5 linked regions of the Halococcoides cellulosivorans genome follow. The main gene of each other region encodes a partner of the protein of the gene in region 5 in a complex. Links are inferred from orthologs where the notes say so. Each region holds a gene or a part of one and is shown on either strand. Other genes may lie near its edges. The genes, in order: HARCEL1_RS09280, HARCEL1_RS09285, HARCEL1_RS07615, HARCEL1_RS08520 and HARCEL1_RS11415.

Region 1 (3,182 bases), 440 kb from region 5 along the record:
CTCGGCCCAGTCGATCGGTGAACCTGGCACACAGATGACAATGAACACGTTTCATTACGCCGGGGTCGCAGAAATCGACGTCACACAGGGCCTGCCGCGCCTGATCGAGCTGGTCGACGCGCGCAAGGAACCTGACACGCCGATGATGACCGTCCACCTCGACGAAGAGCACGCGACCGATCGCGAGCGCGCTCACGAGGTGGTCTGGAAGATCGAATCGACGCGGATCCTCCAGCTCGGTGACGTCTCGACGAACGTCGCGGACATGATCGTCGGGATCGAACTCAACCCCGACACGCTCGCCGAGCGCTGGCCGACCGTCAGCGTCGAGGAGGCCGCCGAGGACATCGAGTCGACGATCGCAGACACGCTCGGTGTCGACACCCGTCGCAGCGAGAACGTCATCGAGTTCGGGCCCGACGAGCCGTCCTATCGGGAACTGCTCCAGTTGGTCGAGGAACTCCGGGAGATCACCTTCAAGGGAATCAGCGAGGTCTCGCGGGTCGTCATCCGCAAAGAAGAGACCGACCATCCCGAGCGCGAGGAGGAGTTCGTCCTCTACACCGAGGGGTCGGAGCTCAGTGACGTCCTCGAAATCGAGGGCGTCGACGCGTCCCGGTCGACCTGTAACAACATTCACGAGATCCACGAGTGTCTCGGAATCGAGGCCGCCCGCGAGGCGATCATCAACGAGACGATGAACACCCTCGAAGAGCAGGGCCTGGACGACGTGAACGTCCGGCACCTGATGCTCGTCGCGGACATCATGACCAATCGTGGCGAGATCCAGTCGATCGGGCGCCACGGCATCTCGGGCAACAAAGACAGCGTCCTCGCGCGCGCAGCGTTCGAGGTGACGGTCTCACACCTGCTCGACGCCGCGATTCAAGGCGAGATCGACGACCTCGACGGCGTCACCGAGAACGTCATCGTCGGGAAGCCGATCAAACTCGGGACGGGCGACGTGAACCTGCGGATGGGTTCGACCGACTGATGCGACGCCTGGACGACGAGGCCCGCCGCCTGGCGGGTGCGATCGACGAGGCGACCGGCGGGACCGTCCGGGACTGTGTCGTCGAGGCCGATCGCGCGATCGTCCTCATCGCGCCCGAGGACATGGCCCAGGTCATCGGCGAAGGTGGCGGCCGGATTCGCGACCTCGAAGAGCGTGTCGGCCGTGATCTCAAACTCGTCGCGGACGCACCAACGCCCGAGGGCCTGATCGGGAACGCCCTCGAACCCGCCGCGGTCGGTGCGGTGACCATCGAGGACCGTGAGGACGAACGCGTCGCCGTCGCGCAGGTCGACCCCGCGGATCGCGGCGTCGCGATCGGTCGAGACGGTCGGAACGTCGCGGCGGCGGAGACGCTCGCGGCCCGTCACACCGACGTCGATCGCGTCGAGATCGACACCGCGTGAACCGCGAAAGAAGACCCTTAAGTACGTCGACCGGGTAGCGATCGCTACTATGGCGAACGGCAAATACGCCGCGCGCAAACTCAAGCAGGACCGCCAGAAACACCGGTGGTCCGACACGGATTACGCCCGTCGGGAACGCGGACTCGGCGAGAAGTCCGACCCCCTCGAAGGCGCGCCCCAGGGACGGGGCATCGTCCTCGAGAAGGTCGGGATCGAGGCCAAACAGCCCAACTCGGCAATCCGGAAATGCGTGCGCGTCCAGTTGATCAAGAACAGCAAGCAAGTCACCGCGTTCTGTCCCGGTGACGGCGCAATCAGCTTCATCGACGAGCACGACGAGGTCACGATCGCCGGCATCGGCGGCGCGAAGGGTCGTGCGATGGGTGACCTCTCCGGTGTCAACTACAAAGTCGAGAAGGTCAACGGCGTCTCGATGATCGAACTCGTGCGCGGGAACGCCGAGAAACCGGTGCGATAACCATGTCCGCAGAGAGCGAATCCGACGACACCCCCGAGGAAAGCGAAGAATCGACGATCGGCGCGAAACTGTTCGGTGAGTACGCGACCGACGGCATCGAGTTCTCGGACCCGTCGACCGAGCGGTACGTGACGATCACGCCGATCGCCCACACGATGGGGCGTCACACCGGCAAGCAGTTCGACAAAAGCGAGATCTCGATCGTCGAGCGCCTGATCAACCGGCTGATGCAGACCGACGAGAACACCGGGAAGAAACAGCAGACCACGCGGATCGTCCGCGAGGCGTTCGCGATCATCGAGTCCCGGGCCGACGAGAACCCGATCCAGGTCCTCGTCGGGGCCGTCGAGAACGCCGCGCCGCGCGAGGAGACCGTCCGTCTGAAATACGGTGGCATCTCCGTCCCGAAGGCCGTCGACATCTCCCCGCAGCGCCGCGTCGACCAGGCGCTGAAGTTCATCGCGGAAGGCGTCTACAAGGACGCGTTCAAGACGACGACCGACGCCGAAGACGCGCTCGCGCGCCAGTTGATCGGCGCGGCCGACGACGACGTCGACACCTACGCCGTCAACCAGAAAGAAGAGAAAGAGCGCGTCGCCGCCGCCGCGCGATAGTCGGATCTTTCTTCTACGCCGTCCGTTCTCGAAACGGGCACAGAACGCCCTCCAGAGGGGGTCAGTCACACCGTCTCAACTCTGCCATCGCGTCCCAACCCGGCACGGCCCGCGGATCGGTCGGTCGTTTCATCTACTTTTTTGTGATCTGATGGTATAGCAAAAATCATGAATCCACTCTTCCTGGCGGGGATCCCAGACATCGCGTTCTGGGGCAGTCTCGGCGTCGCTGCACTGGTCGCCATCGTCGTCCCTCAGTCGCTCGCCATCATCGAAACCCACGAGAACGGTGCAGTGTTCGTCCTCGGACGCTACAGACGGATCCTCGACCCCGGAGTCCACCTCGTCGTCCCCTTCGTCAGCACCGTCGAGCGAATAGATATGCGGATGCAAACACTCGAATTCGAGGAGATCGAGGCACGGACCCAGGATAGCTGCGAGATCTCCCTCGACGCATCGGTGTATTTCGTGGTCAGCGACCCCGAGGCCGCAGTGACCGAGATTCCAGACACTGACGACAGTGTGGCTGCCATCGCGGAGACGTGCGTGCGGTCGGTCCTGGGTGAGCACACCGGTGAGACGGTGGCCACCGATCCAGTCAGCATTCAGGAGGCCGTGCTCGACGAACTCGACGATGCGATCGTCGACTGGGGCTTCGACGCGGAACACGT
Region 2 (3,207 bases), 440 kb from region 5 along the record:
GTCGGCACGAAACTGCTCGTCGCTGCAGCCGTCGACGACCACTCGACGATCGGCATCGACTGCATCGCGATGAACGTCAACGACTTGCTCGCCCAGGGGATCGACCCCGTCGCCTTCGTCGACTATCTCGCCCTGGAGGATCCCGACGACGCGCTCACCGCCGAGATTGGCCAGGGCCTCCAGACGGGGGCCGAGCAGGCGGGCGTCGCACTCGTCGGCGGCGAGACGGCGGTCCTCCCGGAGGTCATTCGGGGGTACGACCTCGCGGGCGCGTGTGTCGGCCTCGCGCCCGAGGGCACCCTCTTCCCCGGCGCGGCCGAACCCGGCGATCGGATCGTCGCCTGGCCGTCGAGTGGCGTGCACTCCAACGGCCTGACACTCGCTCGCGAAGCGCTCACCGGGCCCGGTGGGTACGCCTACGACGACCCCGCCCCGTTCGATCCCGACCGGACGATTGGTGAAGTGCTCCTCGAACCGACGCGGATCTACGCCGACCTGCTCGTGCCCCTCCGCGGGGCCGAGACCCACGCCGCGGCCCACGTCACCGGCGGTGGCTGGCGGAACCTCCTCCGGATGGGTGACCATCGCTACGAGGTCGACGATCCGTTCGAGGCTCAGCCGATCTACGAGGTCATTCAGGACGCTGGCTCGGTCAGCGACGCCGAGATGCACCGGACGTTCAACATGGGGACGGGCTTCGTCGCGGCGGTCGCGCCCGACGAGGCCGATGGGCTCGCCGCCGACACAGACGGGCGCGTGATCGGGACGGTCGAGGCGGGCGAACCTGCCGTCGAGGTTCGCGGACTCGAACTCACCGACGCCTGAGGCCTCGGGAGGCCCCTCTATCACTCGATCGTGTTCGATCAGTCGTCGTCCGATTCCGTGACTGGAACGCGGTCGACGACGAGTTGCTCGACGTCGACGTTCTCGATCTCGACGTGTTCCGCGTCGAAGCCCCAGTCGACGATCGCATCGTCGAGTTCGTCGAGCACGGCCTCCTGAATGCTGACTGGATCGGTGGCCACCGTCTCACCGGTGTGCTCACCCAGGACCGACCGCACGCACGTCTCCGCGATGGCAGCCACACTGTCGTCAGTGTCTGGAATCTCGGTCACTGCGGCCTCGGGGTCGCTGACCACGAAATACACCGATGCGTCGAGGGAGATCTCGCAGCTATCCTGGGTCCGTGCCTCGATCTCCTCGAATTCGAGTGTTTGCATCCGCATATCTATTCGCTCGACGGTGCTGACGAAGGGGACGACGAGGTGGACTCCGGGGTCGAGGATCCGTCTGTAGCGTCCGAGGACGAACACTGCACCGTTCTCGTGGGTTTCGATGATGGCGAGCGACTGAGGGACGACGATGGCGACCAGTGCAGCGACGCCGAGACTGCCCCAGAACGCGATGTCTGGGATCCCCGCCAGGAAGAGTGGATTCATGATTTTTGCTATACCATCAGATCACAAAAAAGTAGATGAAACGACCGACCGATCCGCGGGCCGTGCCGGGTTGGGACGCGATGGCAGAGTTGAGACGGTGTGACTGACCCCCTCTGGAGGGCGTTCTGTGCCCGTTTCGAGAACGGACGGCGTAGAAGAAAGATCCGACTATCGCGCGGCGGCGGCGACGCGCTCTTTCTCTTCTTTCTGGTTGACGGCGTAGGTGTCGACGTCGTCGTCGGCCGCGCCGATCAACTGGCGCGCGAGCGCGTCTTCGGCGTCGGTCGTCGTCTTGAACGCGTCCTTGTAGACGCCTTCCGCGATGAACTTCAGCGCCTGGTCGACGCGGCGCTGCGGGGAGATGTCGACGGCCTTCGGGACGGAGATGCCACCGTATTTCAGACGGACGGTCTCCTCGCGCGGCGCGGCGTTCTCGACGGCCCCGACGAGGACCTGGATCGGGTTCTCGTCGGCCCGGGACTCGATGATCGCGAACGCCTCGCGGACGATCCGCGTGGTCTGCTGTTTCTTCCCGGTGTTCTCGTCGGTCTGCATCAGCCGGTTGATCAGGCGCTCGACGATCGAGATCTCGCTTTTGTCGAACTGCTTGCCGGTGTGACGCCCCATCGTGTGGGCGATCGGCGTGATCGTCACGTACCGCTCGGTCGACGGGTCCGAGAACTCGATGCCGTCGGTCGCGTACTCACCGAACAGTTTCGCGCCGATCGTCGATTCTTCGCTTTCCTCGGGGGTGTCGTCGGATTCGCTCTCTGCGGACATGGTTATCGCACCGGTTTCTCGGCGTTCCCGCGCACGAGTTCGATCATCGAGACGCCGTTGACCTTCTCGACTTTGTAGTTGACACCGGAGAGGTCACCCATCGCACGACCCTTCGCGCCGCCGATGCCGGCGATCGTGACCTCGTCGTGCTCGTCGATGAAGCTGATTGCGCCGTCACCGGGACAGAACGCGGTGACTTGCTTGCTGTTCTTGATCAACTGGACGCGCACGCATTTCCGGATTGCCGAGTTGGGCTGTTTGGCCTCGATCCCGACCTTCTCGAGGACGATGCCCCGTCCCTGGGGCGCGCCTTCGAGGGGGTCGGACTTCTCGCCGAGTCCGCGTTCCCGACGGGCGTAATCCGTGTCGGACCACCGGTGTTTCTGGCGGTCCTGCTTGAGTTTGCGCGCGGCGTATTTGCCGTTCGCCATAGTAGCGATCGCTACCCGGTCGACGTACTTAAGGGTCTTCTTTCGCGGTTCACGCGGTGTCGATCTCGACGCGATCGACGTCGGTGTGACGGGCCGCGAGCGTCTCCGCCGCCGCGACGTTCCGACCGTCTCGACCGATCGCGACGCCGCGATCCGCGGGGTCGACCTGCGCGACGGCGACGCGTTCGTCCTCACGGTCCTCGATGGTCACCGCACCGACCGCGGCGGGTTCGAGGGCGTTCCCGATCAGGCCCTCGGGCGTTGGTGCGTCCGCGACGAGTTTGAGATCACGGCCGACACGCTCTTCGAGGTCGCGAATCCGGCCGCCACCTTCGCCGATGACCTGGGCCATGTCCTCGGGCGCGATGAGGACGATCGCGCGATCGGCCTCGACGACACAGTCCCGGACGGTCCCGCCGGTCGCCTCGTCGATCGCACCCGCCAGGCGGCGGGCCTCGTCGTCCAGGCGTCGCATCAGTCGGTCGAACCCATCCGCAGGTTCACGTCGCCCGTCCCGAGTTTGATCGGCTTCCCGACGATGACGTTCTCGGTGACGC
Region 3 (3,100 bases), 770 kb from region 5 along the record:
GCACTCGACGACCGGGAGGCCGTCCCCAGCGAGTCGGTGTTCGACCCGCCCAGCGAGTACGGCGACTCCCGGTGAGCGGATCGACGCATTGATTCCGGTGCCGGCCAGACCTGCGACGAATGACGACGATCGCTCCCGAGTCCGCGACGGTCGAGGAGTACATGACACGGGCGGTCGCCACGGTGCACCCCGACGACACGGTCGCCGCGGTGGCCGAACGAATCGCCGCCCAGGACGAGTACAGCGGGTTTCCGGTGACCGACGACGGTCACATCGAGGGGTTCGTCAGTGCGAGTGACCTCCTGTTGGCCAACGACGAGAGTGCGATCGCGACGGTGATGAGCCGGGATCTTCTCGTCGCTGCGCCGGAAATGAAAGTCGACGCCGCCGCGCGTGTCATCCTCCGCTCGGGGATCCAGCGATTACCCGTCGTCGACGAGGCGGGCGATCTCATCGGGATCATCTCGAACGCGGACGTCATCCGCAGCCAGATCGAGCGCGCCACGCCCGACACCGTTGCCGAACTCAAATCGACGATCGAACAGGCCCACGGCGTCGAGACCGACCAGGCCCGCCGCGACGTCTCGATCGACGAGTTGCGGCCGACCCAGTCGAAAGTGTACGGCGACGAGCTCCAGGGCCGACAGTACGAACTCCAGCGCGGCCTGGCCGAACCGCTGGTCGTCGTCGACAACGACGGCGAGTTGTTGCTCGCTGACGGCCACCACCGCTCGACGGCGGGCCGCGAACTCGGGATCGAACAGATGGAGGCGTACGTCATCGAGACCGACGAGCACGTCGCCCTCGAACTCGAAGAGGCCGCCGCGGACGCCGGCGTCGACCGGATCGCCGACGTCGAAATCGTCGATTACGCCCGCCACCCGCTGATCGAGTCGACCGAGCGGTTCCGCGACGACGAATAGCGTCGGCCGTGGTTTCGGTCAGTTCTTCTACTGGAAGCGAACGCCCAGTTGGTCGAGACCGTCCGTGTTCTGTGCGACGTTGATGAGAAGCGGTGTCACCGCCTCGATTTCGGCGGCGTTGGCGAGTGGGCCGGCGTCGACCGGGCGAAGCCCTTCGACCGCCTCGAACAGGGCGGCGACCCGGGCTTTGGGCTCCGTGGGCCCGACGAGAACGGTGTCGATCCCCAACTCGGCGTCCAGATCCGCGAGTCTGGCCGCCGGAAGCGTGTGGGCCGCGCCGACGACCGCGACGCGATCCGGCGCGGCGCTCGCGGCGAGTTCGGTGACGCTGCCCGCGCCGGGCCGGTCGTAGTGCATGCCCGCGTCGTCGCGGCTCATCCCGACTGCGGGCGTCACGAGAACCGTCTCGTCGTCGAGACCGTCGGTGACGCTCTCGATCGTCTCGCGGAGGTGATAGGGCGGGACCGCCGCGACGACGATGTCGGCTGCCGCCGCGGCCGCCGCGTTGGCGCGCCCGTCGATATCGGCGGCGCGACCGTGCTTGTCGAGTTGGGAGCGATAGGTCGCGGCACGCTCGGCCGCCCGCTCCGCGTCGCGTGACCCGACGATCACGTCGTGATCGGTGTCGCGCGCGAATCTGAGTGTCAGTCCCTCTCCGATGTCACCGGTGCCACCGAGGATCGCGATGGTCATAGCTCGCGGTTCGAGACTGTCGGGAAAGGTCCTGACGGTCGCGGCGAACAGTGGCTCAGTCGACGAGGACGGCGTTGACCTGGCCGTCCTGTCCGGGCCGGGAGGTGACCCGCGCCTGGCCGACGTCGGTGTCGACGATCGCGCCTTTCGTGACGATGTTTCGGCGCGCGTAGTTTGGATTGGCGGCGTTCTCGACGACGTTCTCGATGGCGGCCTCCTCGACGGTGTCGCCGTCGGCGACGCTGGCGACGTTCGTGCGGATCGCACGCACTTTCTGGGTCCCGCCGTGGGCGTCGATGGTCTTCAGTGTCGGCTCGCCGACCTGCGGTTCGGTCGGTTCGCTGCCAAGGTCGGATTTGCGCTTGTCGCGAACGGGGCGGCGACGACCGCCGGTCCGTTTCCGGTCTGAACGGCCCTGGAATTGCATAGTCGAAGGAAGTCCCAGCCCGTACTTGAACCCCTCGGATGGCGACCGGTGCGTTTAGGCCCGACGCACGCGATCGATCTGGCGTGTTCCGAGTCCGCTGGCCCCCCATCCGGGTCGGGAGGGCACGATGAGTCTCGAAGGTACCGTCGCCGCACCCTATCGCGATCGCGGGACGACCGCGATGTCGAAAAGCGAGTTCGTCGTCGCGCTCTCGCTCGATCGCGACTGGTTCTCACCGGATCAGGCCGAGCGCGTCATCGACGTCGCCCGATCGGAGGGCCTGCTCGACCAGGACGACGACACCCTCACGATCGACATCGACCCCGCCACCGTCGACTTGCCCGAGGGGTTCGTCCCCGACGAGTCGATCCTCCAGCAGCGCTCGACGTTCGAACGCGTCCTCGAACGCGTGACGAGCGCGGGTGTCGAGAAACGGACCGCCGTCGCCGAAATCAATCGTCTCCAGGGCGATCTCGCGGTCCCGATCGAGGCCGCCGCGGTGGTCTACGCCAGACAGGAGGGCGTCGCGCTCGGTGAGTTGCCGGCGACCGTGCTGGCCGACCTGGGCGAGACCGGCGAGTGAACGACCCGCCTCAGAGATACGCGAAGTCCTGATCGCTGCTCTCGAAGCCGACGCGTTCGTGCGCCCAGTCGAACGGCTCCTCCTCGCGACGCTCGTCGAGAAAGTCGACGATGGTCTCGCCGACCGCATTCCCATAGAGTTTCGGCCCGGTCTGAATCCGCTCGCGCACGCTGTCGGTCTCCAGGACGTACTCGATCAGATCGGTGACGTACTCGCCGCCGATCGGCGGGACGAGCAGATTGGTCTCGGCCTCGAAGACCGTCTCCGGGCGGTCGGTGTTGTACCGTGCGGTCAGACAGATCGCCTCGTCGATCTCGTTGAGTTCCTCTTGCATGCTGCCGGAGTCGGTGAACTCCGCGAGACACTGCCCCGAGCGGAGGAACTCGTAGACGTGGGCGTGTTTCTTCCAGAGCCCGGTAAACAGGAAGTTCTCGCGCTCGTCGGCCAGTCGCTGGAGCCGATCGCGATAACCGT
Region 4 (3,096 bases), 590 kb from region 5 along the record:
GAGATCGAAGGGCGTGAGCCCGATCTCGACCGCGCGGGTGGGTTCATCGAAGACGAACCACTGCTGGTCGACCCGGCGACGATCGATAATCTACAGTCGCGATTCGCGGTCGGCGTCGTCACCGGTCGGCCCGCCGCCGAAGCACAGATCGCGCTCGATCGGGTCGGCCTCGACCTGCCTGCAGAGCTGGTCTACACGATGGACGACTGGGCGGGCAAGCCCGACCCCACGGCGTTGATCGCGATCGCCAAGGCCACCGACAGCGCGTCGGTCGCGTTCGCGGGCGACACTCTCGACGACGTGCGCACCGCCCGGAACGCCGACCGTGCCGACGCACGCACCTACCACGGGATCGGCGTCCTCACCGGCGGGCTGACCGGCCAGTCGGGCCGCGAGAAATTCGAGGACTGTGGGGCGGACGCCGTCGTGGACGACGTGAACGCACTGCCCGGCCTGCTCGACCGGCCGTGAGCGGTCGGCCTACAACTCGCCTTTCGTCGAGGCGACCGCGCTGCGACGCTCGTCGATCCGCGTCGCGTCGTCGAGGGCGCGCGCGAGGCCCTTGAAGATCGCCTCGGCCTCGTGGTGGGCGTTCTCGCCATCGACCGTGACGTGCAGCGTGAGGCCCGCGTTGGTCGCGAGCGACCGACAGAAGTGGGCGATCAACTGGCTGTCCATCCCGCCGACGGTCGCCGCCGAGAACGACCCCTCGAACGACGCGTAGGGCCGACCCGAGACGTCGAGGACGACGCTGGCGACGGCCTCGTCTAAGGGCACCCGTCGGTCCGCGAACCGCTCGATGGCGCGTTTCTCACCCAGCGCGTCGTCGATGGCCTCACCGAGGACGATCGCGACGTCCTCGACGGTGTGGTGGGCGTCGACGCCCAGATCGCCGTCCGCGTGGACCGTCAGATCGAACAGCGCGTGTGTCGCCAACGCGTCGAGCATGTGATCGAAAAAGGCGTTTCCAGTCTCGACGGTCGAATCGCCCGCCCCGTCCAGATCGATCGTCGCCTCGATCGACGTTTCCGCCGTCTCGCGTGTGATCGCCGCCGTGCGGTCGGTCATACCGGGGCCACACGAGGCGCGTACAAACAGATTGTGGTCGGCCCGCGGAGGCGTCCTGCTCAGGCCTCGGGTGTCGGGCGAACGCGCGATCGCCAGTACAGCAGGCCAGCACCGACCAGGCCGACGGCCAGTGCGGCCACGCCGCCCGCGACCGGCCGGCCAGCCAAGACGCCGAGACCGTTCACGAGCGCTGCGAGGACGACGAGGGCGACGAGCGCTCGCCCGTCGGCCGGCGGCGGATCCATACGTGGAGGTATCGGAGCAGGAGTGAAAAGAGTCGACCAAGCGGCCAGACTGGCCGACTCGGATCGGCCGACGACGGCCGATCGAAGCGATATCGGTCGACTGAAAGCGACGGGGAAAACCGCGTTAGGCGTAGCGTTCGAGTTCGGGGCGATCGAGGTCCTCGATGACCTCGGTCGCGGTCTCGTCGAGCAGTTCCTGCCCGTCGGCGGTGATGCGGCGGCCACTCGATTCGGTCGTCTCGACCAGCCCAGCGTCTTCGAGTTGCTGGCAGATCGTCCGAATGACGTTGCGACTGCCGTCGGTCGAACTCGCCGGGCGGACCTGGTATCGGTTCGAGCCACCCTTGGAGTCGCCGTAGTACGTCGAGAGCGATCCGATGCCGACCGGGCCGTCCATGCCGACCTTGCGGATGATGCTCGCCGCACGGCGCGTCCAGAAGTCGTCCTGTTCGGGCGGGAGTTCCCGACCGACGCCGCTCTTTGCGAACTCGATCCACTCGGGCGCGTCGATGTCGTCGACCGTCGCGAGGTGGTCCGCGACCGCCTCGATGACGGGTTCGGCGGGTGCGTCGTAGACTGTCGCCATTGGGGTCGAATATCCGACGCCGTCATTTAAGCGCGTCGTTCGGGTGTTCGAACGAGGCGGTCACGCGATGCCGCGTCGGACGCCCACCAGCGTCGTGATCGTCCAGCCAGCGAGTGTCGTCCCCCAGTAGGTGATCCCGCGGTGGATCACGACCGCAGCGGTCGCAGCGGCCGGACTCGCCGCCGTCAAGGAGAGAATCAACCCGACGGTCCCACTCTCGACGGGGCCCGTCCCGCCGGGGAACGGCGTCATCCCGAGGATACTCGCCAGCGGGATCACGACGAGCACCGCAACCACGGGCACGGTCGTCCCGATCGCGACCAGGGAGAGCCACAGCGACATCGACAGCGCGAACCACCCGATCGCAGAGAGGACGCTGGCGCGCACGAGCGTCGCGGGATCCGAGGCCACCCGGTCGATCGAGTCGAAAAAGCGGCCGATCCGCCGGCGGACGTTCGCGCGACTCGGCGGGGTGACCCGGGGGACGATCCCGACGATCCGCCGGACGACGCCCGGAACGACCCGCTCGGCCTGTCGCTCGATCTCGTAGCGATACCGCCAGCCAGCGACCGCCGCGAGGACGAACCCGAGACAGAGCACCGTCACCGCGACGAGCCCCGCGACGAGGTTCTGATCGCCCGCCACGACGCGCGTCCCGAACACGCCCAGCCCGACGATCGCGAACCCGATCGAGGGCATGAAGTGCAACACGTCGATGCTCGCGATGGCGGCCAGCCCGGTCTCGTACTCGCAGTCGGTCGCCTTCGAAATGAGGAGGGCCGAGACCGGTTCGCCGCCGGCCTGGCCGAAGGGCGTGACGTTGTTCGCAAACATCGCCCCGGTGAACACGCCGATCGCCCGGAGCGGCCCGATCCGGACGCCCATCGCGCCGAGGACGGCCTGCAGCGCCAGGCCCCACGCCGACAGCCACACCGTCGCGGCGACGACCACCGCGAGCACGACCGATGGGCGAGCCTTCTGGAACTCGGTGATGACGTCCTCGGCCCCGACGAGGGCGAGCAGCGCAGCGAGCACGAGGACGGCAGCCCCGAACCCGACGAGGGTGGGCCAGCGCTCGGAATCGCTCACGACGGTCGAAGGCCCGAGACGGGCTTGAATGCACCGGTGGGCCACCGTGACTCGACGGTCGCAACGAACGGCGACGACCGGTGGGGCCAAGTGGCGACGCGTCCACCG
Region 5 (3,407 bases):
CAGGCGGCCTGTTTGTCCAGCGTCGTGTAAAAGGCGGTGTTGTCGTCGACCCGATCGTCGAGGGTCGCGGCGAGGCGATCGCGCTCGTCGGCAGGCAGGTCTCCGAGCGCGTCGAGGATCGTCCGCATCCCGTCGGCGTGCTCGATCCGCGCCGAGAACACGCCGATCGGATCGCCCATGTGGCCCTCGCTATTCACCCGGTCGATCGTCGCCTCCTCGGGGAGGAAGCGCCGAAGCGCCCGCTCCACGCGGTCGTCGCGTTCGGTGCCATAGGAGAACGCCCGCAGATCGACGTAGTGGAGCGGTATCGCCCCCATCGCGCTACTCGGCGGCCTCGATGTTGTCCTCGGGCACGCCCTGTTCTTTGCCGTCCTCGAAGGCGACGATGTAGGTCGCGTCACCGAACATCGTGTCCATCACGTTCTCGATCGTGCCTTCTTCGCCGTCGAAGTCGCTGTGCTCGTCGTGCAGAATGACCGCGTCGTCTTCTTCGAATGCCATACCGGATCGTAGACCCCGGCCCCATAAAACGGATCGATCCGGCCCGAGTGGCGCGCGCTCGAATCCGGCCAGCGGGGGCGTCGACGGGTCAGTCGCGTCTCGGCCCGTCCGAGGACTGATTTCACCCACCGAGCGATTTATTCGGCGTGCTCACCAATTTGAATCAACGCATGGGTGAGGTCATCGAAGGGGGGTCGTCAGTGACGACCGTTTCGACGGGCACCGTGGCCTGGGGGGTCGCGCTGGTCGTGTTCGTCGCGGGCGACATCCTCACGACGACGTACGGCCTGCAGGTCGGGGTGAGCGAGTCGAATCCGGTGCCCGCGATGGTGATGGACGCCGTTGGGGCGCTGCCGGCGATGGTCGGGTTGAAACTCCTCGCGGTCGGGGTCCTCTGGGCAGTCTATCGCCGCCTCGACGAGCGGTACTGGCCCGAGACGATTCCGCTGACGCTGACCGCCGTCGGCGGCGTGGCGATCGTGATCAACACCTGGATGATCGCGCTCCACGTGCTCTGAGTGCGCTTCTCCACTCCGGGACTGGAGTCGCTATCGGGGTGGCCCGCCATCCGCGAAATCGCGGGTATGAGCCCGTTTCGACGCCGTTGGACCGGCTCCTTCGAAATCCTTTTAGGCGAGACAGCGGGAGTATACGGCAACGAACTATGGACATCGACATCATAGCGGAAGACGACAATCCCATGTTGCACCGGACTGACGTCCGGTTCGAGATGACCCACGACGAGGCGACGCCGTCGCGACTCTCCGTGCGTGACTCGCTCGCGGCGAAACTGAACAAGGATGCCGAGGAAGTCGTCGTGCGGAAACTCGACACGAAGTTCGGCATGCGCAAGACCGTCGGCGTGGCGAAGGTCTACGAGTCGTCGACCCACGCTCGTGACGTCGAGCAGGACCACATGCTCGAACGCAACAAGATCGCCGCCGACAACGGCGAGGCCGAACCAGAGGAGGCCTGATCGATGGCCCACTACGAACTGTACGACGACGAGGGCCAGACCGACAACGAGCAGTGCCCCCGCTGTGGCGACACGTTCCTCGCTGATCACGGCGATCGGCTCCACTGTGGTGCGTGTAGCTACACCGAGTGGCAGTAAGCGCGAACGCCGTTCTTTTCGCGGACCCCGTCGAACGGACGACTCGTGTCCACGTCGAGCACCCGCGCCGTGGTCGGTCGGCTTCGAGACGCGCTCGATCCCTGGTCGCTCGCGATCGTCGCCCTCTCGGTGGTGATCGTCGCGCCCGCGACGACGCTCTGGCTGTATGTCGGCGGTCTCGGCTTGATCAGAGCCCTGCTTGTCGAGTCTGCGGGGCCGACCGGAGTGCCCATTCACGTCGTCGCGTTCCACCCGCTCGAACACGTGCTGACCGAGATCGCGATCGGCCTCGGTCTGGCCGTCTTCGTGGGCGTCGATATCGTGATCGCTCGCGAGTGGTGTCGTCGTCGCGGCTTCGTGGCGAGGGGCCCGGGATCGGTTGCGGTCGTCGCCGGCGCAACCGCCGTCTGGGTCGGTCTCGCGGTGGCCGGCGGGGCCGTCGCCGTGCAGACGCTCGGACTCCCGGCCGTCCGACTGGTCGCAACGCCCGTCGGGACCGGGCCCGCTCCCGTTCGCCTGGGGGTCTTGTTCGCGGTCGTCGCCACGGTCGCGGTCGCTGGTGCAATCGTCCCGCAGGCGCTCGCAGTCGCCGCGATCCGGGCCTGGCGGCGCCGATCGGCCGGGACCGACACGGCCTTGTGATCGAGCGCCCCACCATTTCTCGTGACTGAGGATCGCCCGCTCCGCGTGCTCGGGATCGAGGGGACCGCCTGGGCCGCCAGTGCGGCGATCTACGAGACCCGCGATCCGTCCGTCGGCAGTGCAGACGAACACGTCGCGATCGAGTCGCGGGCCTACGAACCGTCGAGCGGCGGGCTCCACCCTCGCGAGGCCGCCGAACATATGCGCGAGGCGATCCCCGCGGTCGTCGACTGGGCGCTCGATCACGCGCGCGAACGGGCGGAAAAGGAGTCGCTGCCCGGCGACGCCGAGCGGTCGGCCCCGATCGACGCCGTGGACGCGTCCACGAGCCCACGGCCGCAGGCGCCCGTGGATGCGGTCGCCTTCTCCCGCGGGCCCGGTCTCGGTCCGTGTCTGCGGATCACCGGAACGGCGGCCCGCGCGCTCGCCCAGCGACTCGGCGTCCCGCTCGTGGGTGTCAACCACATGCTCGCCCACCTCGAAATTGGTCGCCACCGCGCCGGCTTTTCGGATCCGATCGGGCTGAACGCCTCGGGCGCGAACGCTCACGTCCTGGGGTATCGCAACGGGAAATACCGCGTCCTCGGTGAGACGATGGACACCGGCGTGGGCAACGCCATCGACAAGTTCGCCCGCGAGGTGGGCTGGTCGCACCCGGGTGGGCCGACCGTCGAGGCCCACGCTCGCGACGGTGAGTACGTTGAGTTGCCCTACGTCGTGAAGGGGATGGACTTCTCGTTTGCGGGCCTGTCGAGTGCGGCCCAGGCGGCCGTCGCTGACCACCCCGTCGAGGACGTCTGTCGGGGTCTCGAAGAGACGATCTTCGCGATGCTCACGGAGGTGGCCGAGCGCGCACTCGCACTGACGGGCCGTGACGAACTGGTCGTCGGCGGTGGCGTCGCGAACAACGCCCGCCTACAGGGCATGCTCGAAGCGATGGCCGCCCACCGCGACGCCGATCTGTACATTCCCGAGCCTCGCTTTTTGAGCGACAACGCCGGGATGATCGCCGTCCTCGGCGCGAAGCAGTTCGCGGCGGGCGATACGCTCGCGATCGACGAGTCGGCGGTCGACTCGAATTATCGACCCGACGCCGTCCCGGTCACCTGGCGGGCCGACCCGCCACGCGAGCGCGGATCCGATCTCGTCC

What was found.
Region 1: HARCEL1_RS11415 (region 5) and HARCEL1_RS09280 share a complex: the UniProt entries of both Methanocaldococcus jannaschii proteins name them as parts of the 30S ribosomal subunit. The link is inferred for Halococcoides cellulosivorans from one-to-one orthologs.
Region 2: HARCEL1_RS11415 (region 5) and HARCEL1_RS09285 share a complex: the UniProt entries of both Methanocaldococcus jannaschii proteins name them as parts of the 30S ribosomal subunit. The link is inferred for Halococcoides cellulosivorans from one-to-one orthologs.
Region 3: HARCEL1_RS11415 (region 5) and HARCEL1_RS07615 share a complex: the UniProt entries of both Methanocaldococcus jannaschii proteins name them as parts of the 30S ribosomal subunit. The link is inferred for Halococcoides cellulosivorans from one-to-one orthologs.
Region 4: HARCEL1_RS11415 (region 5) and HARCEL1_RS08520 share a complex: the UniProt entries of both Methanocaldococcus jannaschii proteins name them as parts of the 30S ribosomal subunit. The link is inferred for Halococcoides cellulosivorans from one-to-one orthologs.

What each region holds. Positions count from the first base shown.
Region 1 is NZ_CP028858.1:1,875,869-1,879,050, forward strand. Bases 414-3,182 are described here. They hold HARCEL1_RS09280 (30S ribosomal protein S12), read left to right. Parts: upstream 414-1,468; coding sequence 1,469-1,897; downstream 1,898-3,182. Other genes in these bases: rpoA2 (DNA-directed RNA polymerase subunit A''), read left to right, coding at 414-994; HARCEL1_RS09275 (NusA-like transcription termination signal-binding factor), read left to right, coding at 994-1,419; HARCEL1_RS09285 (30S ribosomal protein S7), read left to right, coding at 1,900-2,511; HARCEL1_RS09290 (SPFH domain-containing protein), read left to right, coding at 2,680-3,182. Outside these bases: more of rpoA2, read left to right, coding at 1-413. UniProt on the Methanocaldococcus jannaschii protein: With S4 and S5 plays an important role in translational accuracy. Located at the interface of the 30S and 50S subunits.
Region 2 is NZ_CP028858.1:1,876,780-1,879,986, reverse strand. Bases 414-3,207 are described here. They hold HARCEL1_RS09285 (30S ribosomal protein S7), read right to left. Parts: upstream 2,220-3,207; coding sequence 1,608-2,219; downstream 414-1,607. Other genes in these bases: rpoA2 (DNA-directed RNA polymerase subunit A''), read right to left, coding at 3,125-3,207; HARCEL1_RS09275 (NusA-like transcription termination signal-binding factor), read right to left, coding at 2,700-3,125; HARCEL1_RS09280 (30S ribosomal protein S12), read right to left, coding at 2,222-2,650; HARCEL1_RS09290 (SPFH domain-containing protein), read right to left, coding at 864-1,439; purM (phosphoribosylformylglycinamidine cyclo-ligase), read left to right, coding at 414-825. Outside these bases: more of purM, read left to right, coding at 1-413. UniProt on the Methanocaldococcus jannaschii protein: One of the primary rRNA binding proteins, it binds directly to 16S rRNA where it nucleates assembly of the head domain of the 30S subunit. Is located at the subunit interface close to the decoding center.
Region 3 is NZ_CP028858.1:1,545,989-1,549,088, reverse strand. The notes cover bases 358-3,044. They hold HARCEL1_RS07615 (30S ribosomal protein S8e), read right to left. Parts: upstream 2,044-3,044; coding sequence 1,672-2,043; downstream 358-1,671. Other genes in these bases: HARCEL1_RS07605 (UDP-N-acetyl glucosamine 2-epimerase), read right to left, coding at 2,637-3,044; HARCEL1_RS07610 (DUF2240 family protein), read left to right, coding at 2,171-2,626; npdG (NADPH-dependent F420 reductase), read right to left, coding at 951-1,616; HARCEL1_RS07625 (CBS domain-containing protein), read left to right, coding at 358-923. In the rest of the region: HARCEL1_RS07630 (DHH family phosphoesterase), read left to right, coding at 1-75; more of HARCEL1_RS07625, read left to right, coding at 120-357; more of HARCEL1_RS07605, read right to left, coding at 3,045-3,100.
Region 4 is NZ_CP028858.1:1,728,358-1,731,453, forward strand. What follows is about bases 169-2,851. They hold HARCEL1_RS08520 (30S ribosomal protein S19e), read right to left. Parts: upstream 1,900-2,851; coding sequence 1,438-1,899; downstream 169-1,437. Other genes in these bases: HARCEL1_RS08505 (TIGR01548 family HAD-type hydrolase), read left to right, coding at 169-471; hisB (imidazoleglycerol-phosphate dehydratase HisB), read right to left, coding at 481-1,068; HARCEL1_RS08515 (hypothetical protein), read right to left, coding at 1,128-1,313; HARCEL1_RS08525 (lysylphosphatidylglycerol synthase transmembrane domain-containing protein), read right to left, coding at 1,960-2,851. Outside these bases: more of HARCEL1_RS08505, read left to right, coding at 1-168; more of HARCEL1_RS08525, read right to left, coding at 2,852-2,988. UniProt on the Methanocaldococcus jannaschii protein: May be involved in maturation of the 30S ribosomal subunit.
Region 5 is NZ_CP028858.1:2,314,303-2,317,709, reverse strand. Bases 54-3,047 are described here. They hold HARCEL1_RS11415 (30S ribosomal protein S27ae), read left to right. Parts: upstream 54-1,480; coding sequence 1,481-1,615; downstream 1,616-3,047. Other genes in these bases: HARCEL1_RS11405 (bifunctional N(6)-L-threonylcarbamoyladenine synthase/serine/threonine protein kinase), read left to right, coding at 2,279-3,047; HARCEL1_RS11410 (hypothetical protein), read left to right, coding at 1,661-2,257; HARCEL1_RS11420 (30S ribosomal protein S24e), read left to right, coding at 1,166-1,477; HARCEL1_RS11425 (DUF5658 family protein), read left to right, coding at 672-1,019; HARCEL1_RS11430 (DUF1918 domain-containing protein), read right to left, coding at 322-501. Outside these bases: more of HARCEL1_RS11435, read right to left, coding at 1-53; more of HARCEL1_RS11405, read left to right, coding at 3,048-3,407.